Regions from separate parts of the Priestia megaterium genome, predicted to be linked through region 1. Evidence: riboswitches for the same ligand, from Rfam matches in the RefSeq annotation. Region 1 holds a riboswitch; the other holds the start of a gene.
The links. A riboswitch is a leader RNA that binds a small molecule or an ion and turns the genes downstream of it on or off. The one in region 1 is predicted to bind preQ1.

Region 1 (3,415 bases):
AGGTTCACAAGAAATGTGCTGATACTTGTAGGGATATGAAATAAATAATATAAAACAAGAGCAATACCAACCGTACTTCCGTCACCTAATTTATTTGGAATGACGAAAAAGTCAATGGATGCAGCAACTAAAAGCGCTCCGGCAATAATTAAAATGATGTCTTTATAGATTGTTTTCAATATGCAAACCTCCCTGATCATTAGGATATTTTCACGTGGAATCTTGTTTTTAGTAGTGTTTCACAAATGATAAAATAAAAAACGTCTTAGAAATTGTCTAGTTATAAAACTGATCAACTTCTAAGACGAAGAATTACGATACGTGTATAATGTCTTGAGTCTGCTTTTCTATGCTTCGATGTCACCGATTATATAAACCTCTGACCGCTATGTCAACGCTATGAGAGATGTTCAACTTTTCAAAAAATAGAAGGCGGTTTCCTACATAAAAAAAGAATCCTTTGCGACGGCGCAAAGGATTTTCAAATTTATTGGAATAGGGGGAATACGTTATTAGGATTACCATTTTCATAAATTAATATACCTTTATTTTTTAAAAAAATTTATTTGTTAATGACGATTGAAAGTTTGTAATTCACATGCTGATTTAGCTCTGTCAAAAAATCATTTAATTCTTCATTCGAATGAAATTTACATTCTAGTAAGTAACAGCCATCGCCGCTGATTTTAAAGTTGTTGATGACGTACTTCTTCTGACTTTCTACAAATGTAAGGTAGGGGTGGTGATGAATGCTCTGCGTATAGATATTTAAAAATGCATGGACGGTGTAGCCAAGTTTTCGTTCATCAATGTTAATTGTATAGCCTTTGATAATGCCTTCATCTTCTAACTTTAATACTCTAGCAGAAGCGGCTTGTCCGGTTAAATGCACTTTTTCTCCTAATTCTTTCATCTTCATACGTCCATTTTTTGATAGCTCTTCTAGTATGCGCTTATCTGTATTATCTAACATCGCTACAAATCCTTTCGTATTTCAAATCAAAAGGGTTAACTACTTTATGTCACCTATGTATACGGATACGTCTTCTATTTTATACTAAAGAAAAGTAAGAAAAAAGAGCAGTCAATATGGAAGACATGAAAGCAGCAGTAGTTTGCAAACAGCTAGATTGACGAAAGCTTAAGCTTGCTGTATGATTCTTTGAGTGTTTACGTGGTTCGTAACCATCCCACGTTAAAAAACTAAGGAGAGAATAGTAAGATGAATATAAGAACACTTTGCGTCAACGGTCTTTTAGCAGCTATGTATATTGCTGTTAGCATGTTAATTCAGCCGTTTGGCTTCACCAATATCCAATTTCGTATATCAGAAATGTTCAATCATTTGATTGTATTTAATAAAAAGTACGTGTACGGCATTGTACTAGGGGTATTTCTGACGAATTTGTTTTTTTCACCAATGGTCGCTTATGATCTGGTGTTTGGGGTAGGACAATCTGTACTATCATTACTCATTACCATTTTTTCTATGCGCTACATTAAAAATATGTGGGCTCGTATGCTTATTAATACACTTGTGTTTACGTTTACGATGTTTATTATTGCGTTTGAACTGCACCTAGCATTTGATTTACCATTTTTCTTTACATGGTTAACAACAGCTGTTGGTGAGTTTGTGGTTATGCTTGTTGGAGCACCAATTATGGCGGCCATTAATAAACGTGTACAATTTAATAAGCTAGTTGGATAAAAAGATGCGGCTGTGATAAATCTCACAGCCGCATCTTTTTTTCTTTGTTATTCTATAAGTGTAGTGATAAACCCCTTATTATTGAAGAGCTTTTCACGCATGGACAAATTACCCATATCTAGCATGTGAAAAGAGCAGGTCGCTATTGCGTTCTGCTCTTTTTGCGTAACGCAATAGCGAGTATTCAATTAGATTATTTTGAAAGAAGACGTGACAAATCTCACAGCGCGTTCTTTTTTCTTTTGTTACGATATACATATAGTTGGCAAACTCCTTATCGAAAAGTTTTTCGCACAACAACACATTACCTATGCGTAGCAATTAAAAAAGCAGACCGACAAGGTTTGCTTTTTTAATTGTGTATTTTTACCATTAAATAACTTTTTTGAGTTATAATTGTAAAATAATCTTTGTTACGAGAGAGGGGATTATTTTTTGAATAGAAAGTTAGGAATTCTTGTTTTATTAGTGTTAGCTATCTTATTTGCCGGGTGTTCAAAAGAAGAAGACAACGTTCCTTTAAGAGAACTAGAAAAAATCCATATTAACGTCATCAAAGAACAAAAGATGAAGCAAGGGATTTCGTATGAATTGGAATTCGTAAACAAGAGCGATTTGACCATCAAACAAAACGACGTATTTTTATCGTATCCACTAAAAATAAAAAACGGTTATTCTGAAAATAAATTTAAGGTGTTAGCAGAAGGCAATAAGTTAAATATTAAGCCAAAACAAAAGGTAAAGTTGACTGCATTTCTTCCTTATAAAGGAATTAATAAAGAAGCGTTAGCTATTGATGAGCCTGACGTAAAGTGCATAGGATATTGGAATAAGATCGATGACTACCATCAATTTTCTTTTGGAGGATCTTTGAAGCGAGAATAATACATGGATTTGTTAAATGATGGAACTTATGAAGCGTGAAATCGTATATAAATCAAGGGAGAGATTTTATTGAAGAGATATGGACTATTTATCATTAGTTTCATCGTTTTCTTGGGTAGCTTTCAACTGCTATCAGGAATGATTCTTACGCTCTTATATGTTCCAGAAAGTTCGACTATGTGGAGCTCAATCGAAGGATTATCAAGTAAAGTAACGTTTGGCAGTTATTCTGGTAGCTTTGCTTTTATGATTCCCGCTGTAGCAGCTACAGCCGCTTTTTTTATCTCTAAAAAATGGGTTAGGAAAAGTGTATAAGAAACTAATAGCGGTGGTGAATAAACAGTGAATGTAGACACGGATAGATTAGTTAGCTTCTTTATTTTATGGGGAACACCCGCTGCTTTTAGTATAATAGAGTACTTTAAACTGAGTAAGACTGAAAAACAAGAAGCTATACGAGACTTAACATCATTAAAATCGATTATAACAACAGGCTTTATATTGATTGGGGGAGTGATGGCGAGTTTAGGTAGAGTATTATCGCTGCTGCCTCTGCACATTATAGGTACTTTTATTTTAGTCATTGGTGGTATCGCGGGCGCTATTGAAGCATGGAAAACAGAAAAAAAGAGAGGTATTATTATTCTTGCTTTCATAGTATCTATGATTGCTTTTACATTTGTAATATAAATTCGGCATGTAACAAGAGCTGCTCATGACTTGAGCAGCTCTCGTTAGTTTCTTATTTATTGCGTCTCCAGCTGCTGGTCTTTTTTCTTTAACGTAAGAGTGAGCAGGAACGAAACGATAGCGAAAGCG
Region 2 (3,415 bases), 810 kb from region 1:
TTGTCTATCTTTGTCTTATAGGTATGGGTTTATTCTTTTGGGGAGCCATTACACTCCGTAAAGAAGTACCTACGCCTCTGTACTTTTTAGAGGAACTCATTAAGCCTCTTACTAAAACCGTTCATCATCTGTTATTTACGTAAGTATGTAGGAGAGAAGGGGTGTATGATGCAAATAAAAGAATTTATTACTCCGAAACAACTTCTTTTTCTCATTTATTTTTTTTGTATCGGAAGCGCTATTTTGGCAGTTCCGGCTACGTTATTAGAAACGAATAGACAAAATGCCTGGGTATGTAGTGTGCTTGCTATTGGCTTTGCCCTTTTAATTGTTGCGGTGCTGTTATGGCTGATGCACCGTTACCCTCAGCAAACGTTCATTGAAATAGCTAAAAAAGCGCTAGGTCCTTACGCCGGAGCGTGTATGTCTCTTATTTACATTTTTTTTATGTTCATTCAATCTACGTTTTCCCTTCGAGATATCAGTACATTTATGACGACGCAAATTGTCCCTGAAACGCTGCCTACGTGGATTCATGCTCTTGTGATTTTAGCGGTTATATACGGAGGATATTTAGGCATTGAAGTGATAGCGAGAACCGCGGAAATCTTTTTACCGTGGATCGTCGTCCCTTTTTTATTGTTAATTTCGTTAAATATTCCTCAGATGAAACTGGATCGTCTTTACCCTTTGTTTGAATTCCGCATGGATGATTTAGTGTTAGGGACCACGTATTTCTTAGGAAATCCGTTTATGGAATTGATTTTTGTGCTAATGATTACGCCTCATATAAAAGATGGAAAAAAGGTAAAAAGAATGATTGTTATCGGCACTGTGGCATCGGGCTTGACGATTACGATTGCAGTTGCGGCTTGTATATTAGCTCTTGGCGCGAATATTGCATCAATGCACAGCTACCCAGTTTATTTATTAGGAAAAATGATTTCGTTAGGTGCAACGATACAGCATGTTGAAGTATTAGTAGCTATTATTTGGATGTTATCTATCTTTTTTAAAGTTGTCATTGTGTTCTATGCTATTCAGTTAAGTATCGCTCAATTATGTAATTTACGGGTGCGCAATTTTTTGAGCTTTCCTTTAGGTCTAATCATTACAGGCGTGGCGTATTACATTATTCCAAATACAGCATACTTCAATTATTTTGAAAAATATTACTGGCCGTTTTATTTATTTGTACTAAGCGTCTGTTTTCCGTTGTTATTTATTGCGCTTTCTTATATAAAGAGAAATAAGGCAGCTAAAGGTGATAGAAGCCAACAAACATAGCATTATTTATACGTATGTGGTATAGTATACGATGACAATTCAAGAAGAAACGCCGTACACGTTTGTACATGTACGGGAGAGGTTCGAAAACTCCCTCTATAAAAAACTAAGATCATCGTTGATGACAAAAGACACGGTTTTAGCGTGTCTTCTTTCACGTGCTTTTCTATCAACACGTCTTTTTGACGTGTATGCTGGCGAGGACGTGTATCTTAGTTGCTTTTTAGGGAGATTGCTGGAAAAGAGCAGTCTCTTTTTTGTGTTATAAAATTAGTCACAAAGGGAACGAACGGTTCAATAAAGTTTCTTCTTCTTTTGATTTCAATCAAAAAGGAGACGAACAATAATGATGAAAAATGAAAAAGCTATTGTTGTATTTAGCGGAGGTCAAGATAGTACAACATGTCTATTTTGGGCTTTGAAAAACTTTAAAGAAGTAGAAACGGTTACTTTCCAATACGGTCAGCGTCATAGTCAAGAGATAGAGGTAGCAAAAGCTATCGCAGCTGATTTAGGTGTGAAGCATACCGTCCTAGATATGTCACTTTTAAATCAATTAGCACCAAATGCCTTAACGCGAGATGATATTGAAATTGAGCAAAAAGAAGGAGAGTTGCCTACAACGTTTGTGGATGGCCGCAATCTGTTATTTTTATCATTTGCTGCCGTACTGGCTAAAAACAGCGGAGGCCGTCATATCGTAACAGGCGTTTGTGAAACTGATTTTTCGGGATATCCAGACTGTCGAGACGTATTTGTGAAATCGTTAAACGTCACGCTTAATTTATCAATGGACTTCGAGTTTGTGATTCATACGCCGCTTATGTGGATTGATAAAGCAGAAACGTGGGCGTTAGCGGATGAGCTAGGAGCGCTTGAATATGTGCGTGAAAAAACATTAACGTGCTACAACGGTATTGTTGCTGATGGGTGCGGCGAATGTCCCGCATGTCAATTGCGAAAACGCGGGTTAGATCAATACCTGCAAACAAAAGAAGGAGGAGAAAAATAATGCTGCAACAAATGTATCCTCAAGTCTTTCATGACTATGAATATGAATTGAACAAAGATATGCAGTTTGCTGCGGCACATTTTGTTCCTCATACAGAAGCAGGAAAATGCCGTCAAGTCCATGGACATACGTATTTTGTAAATTTAACTGTTGCCGGAGATACATTAGACGAAGCGGGCTTTTTAGTAAACTTTGCGCTATTGAAAAAAATTGTTTCTGGTCAATTTGATCATACATTATTGAACGATCATTCTATCTTTAACGAAGAAAATCCAAATGATTTTCCTACAACTGAAGTTGTTGCTCGTAAAATTTATGAGTTGGTTCAAGAATATCTAGACACACTACCAAATAAGCCTTCTTGCGTACAAGTATTCGTGCGGGAAACGCCGACAAGTTACGTAGTTTACCGCCCAAAGAAGGTGAAAAAACGTGGCTAATACAATTCCAGTACTTGAAATATTCGGCCCAACGATTCAAGGGGAAGGAATGGTTGTAGGACGTAAGACGATGTTTGTTCGTACCGCAGGCTGTGATTATTCCTGCAGCTGGTGTGATTCAGCTTTTACATGGGATGGATCAGCTAAAAACGATATTCGTCAGCTAACAGCAGAACAAATTTGGACGGAGCTTAAAGAAATTGGAGGAGAGTGCTTTGATCACGTCACCATTTCTGGAGGAAACCCTGCGCTTATCAAGGCGATTGGTTCACTTGTAGAGCTTTTGCACAGTCATGGGGTAAAAGCAGCTCTTGAAACACAGGGAAGCCGTTATCAGGATTGGTTCCTAAAGATCGATGATTTAACGATTTCTCCTAAGCCTCCAAGTTCATTAATGAAAACAAATTTCTCCGTATTAGACGATATTATAGAGACATTAATAAAGGAAAAACGCATGGCGCACATAAGCATAAAAGTCGTTGTATTTAATGATGAGGACTTTGAGTATGCAGCGTCTGTTCATGAACGTTATCCTGAGGTTCCATTTTTTGTTCAAGTAGGCAACGAGGACTTAACGACAATCGATAATGCGTCGTTAACACAAGAATTGCTTAAAAAGTATGAGTGGTTAATCGACAAGGCAGTGGCAGCTAAAAACATGAACGATGTAAGAGTT

Region 2: it holds a riboswitch for preQ1, as region 1 does, so the genes downstream of both, queC (7-cyano-7-deazaguanine synthase QueC) here and CEQ83_RS02520 (QueT transporter family protein) in region 1, are expected to answer to the same signal.

What each region holds. Positions count from the first base shown of each region.
Region 1 covers NZ_CP023317.1:474,116-477,530, forward strand. The annotation lists gene CEQ83_RS02510 (YitT family protein) at 1-179, opposite strand, end outside; gene CEQ83_RS02515 (Lrp/AsnC family transcriptional regulator) at 563-973, opposite strand; PreQ1 riboswitch class I at 1,169-1,213, shown strand; gene CEQ83_RS02520 (QueT transporter family protein) at 1,223-1,711, shown strand; gene CEQ83_RS02525 (hypothetical protein) at 2,147-2,596, shown strand; gene CEQ83_RS02530 (hypothetical protein) at 2,666-2,911, shown strand; gene CEQ83_RS02535 (hypothetical protein) at 2,939-3,286, shown strand; gene CEQ83_RS02540 (MFS transporter) at 3,343-3,415, opposite strand, start outside.
Region 2 covers NZ_CP023317.1:1,286,084-1,289,498, forward strand. The annotation lists gene CEQ83_RS06425 (hypothetical protein) at 1-143, shown strand, start outside; gene CEQ83_RS06430 (GerAB/ArcD/ProY family transporter) at 166-1,287, shown strand; PreQ1 riboswitch class I at 1,360-1,403, shown strand; gene queC (7-cyano-7-deazaguanine synthase QueC) at 1,634-2,299, shown strand; gene queD (6-carboxytetrahydropterin synthase QueD) at 2,299-2,739, shown strand; gene queE (7-carboxy-7-deazaguanine synthase QueE) at 2,732-3,415, shown strand, end outside.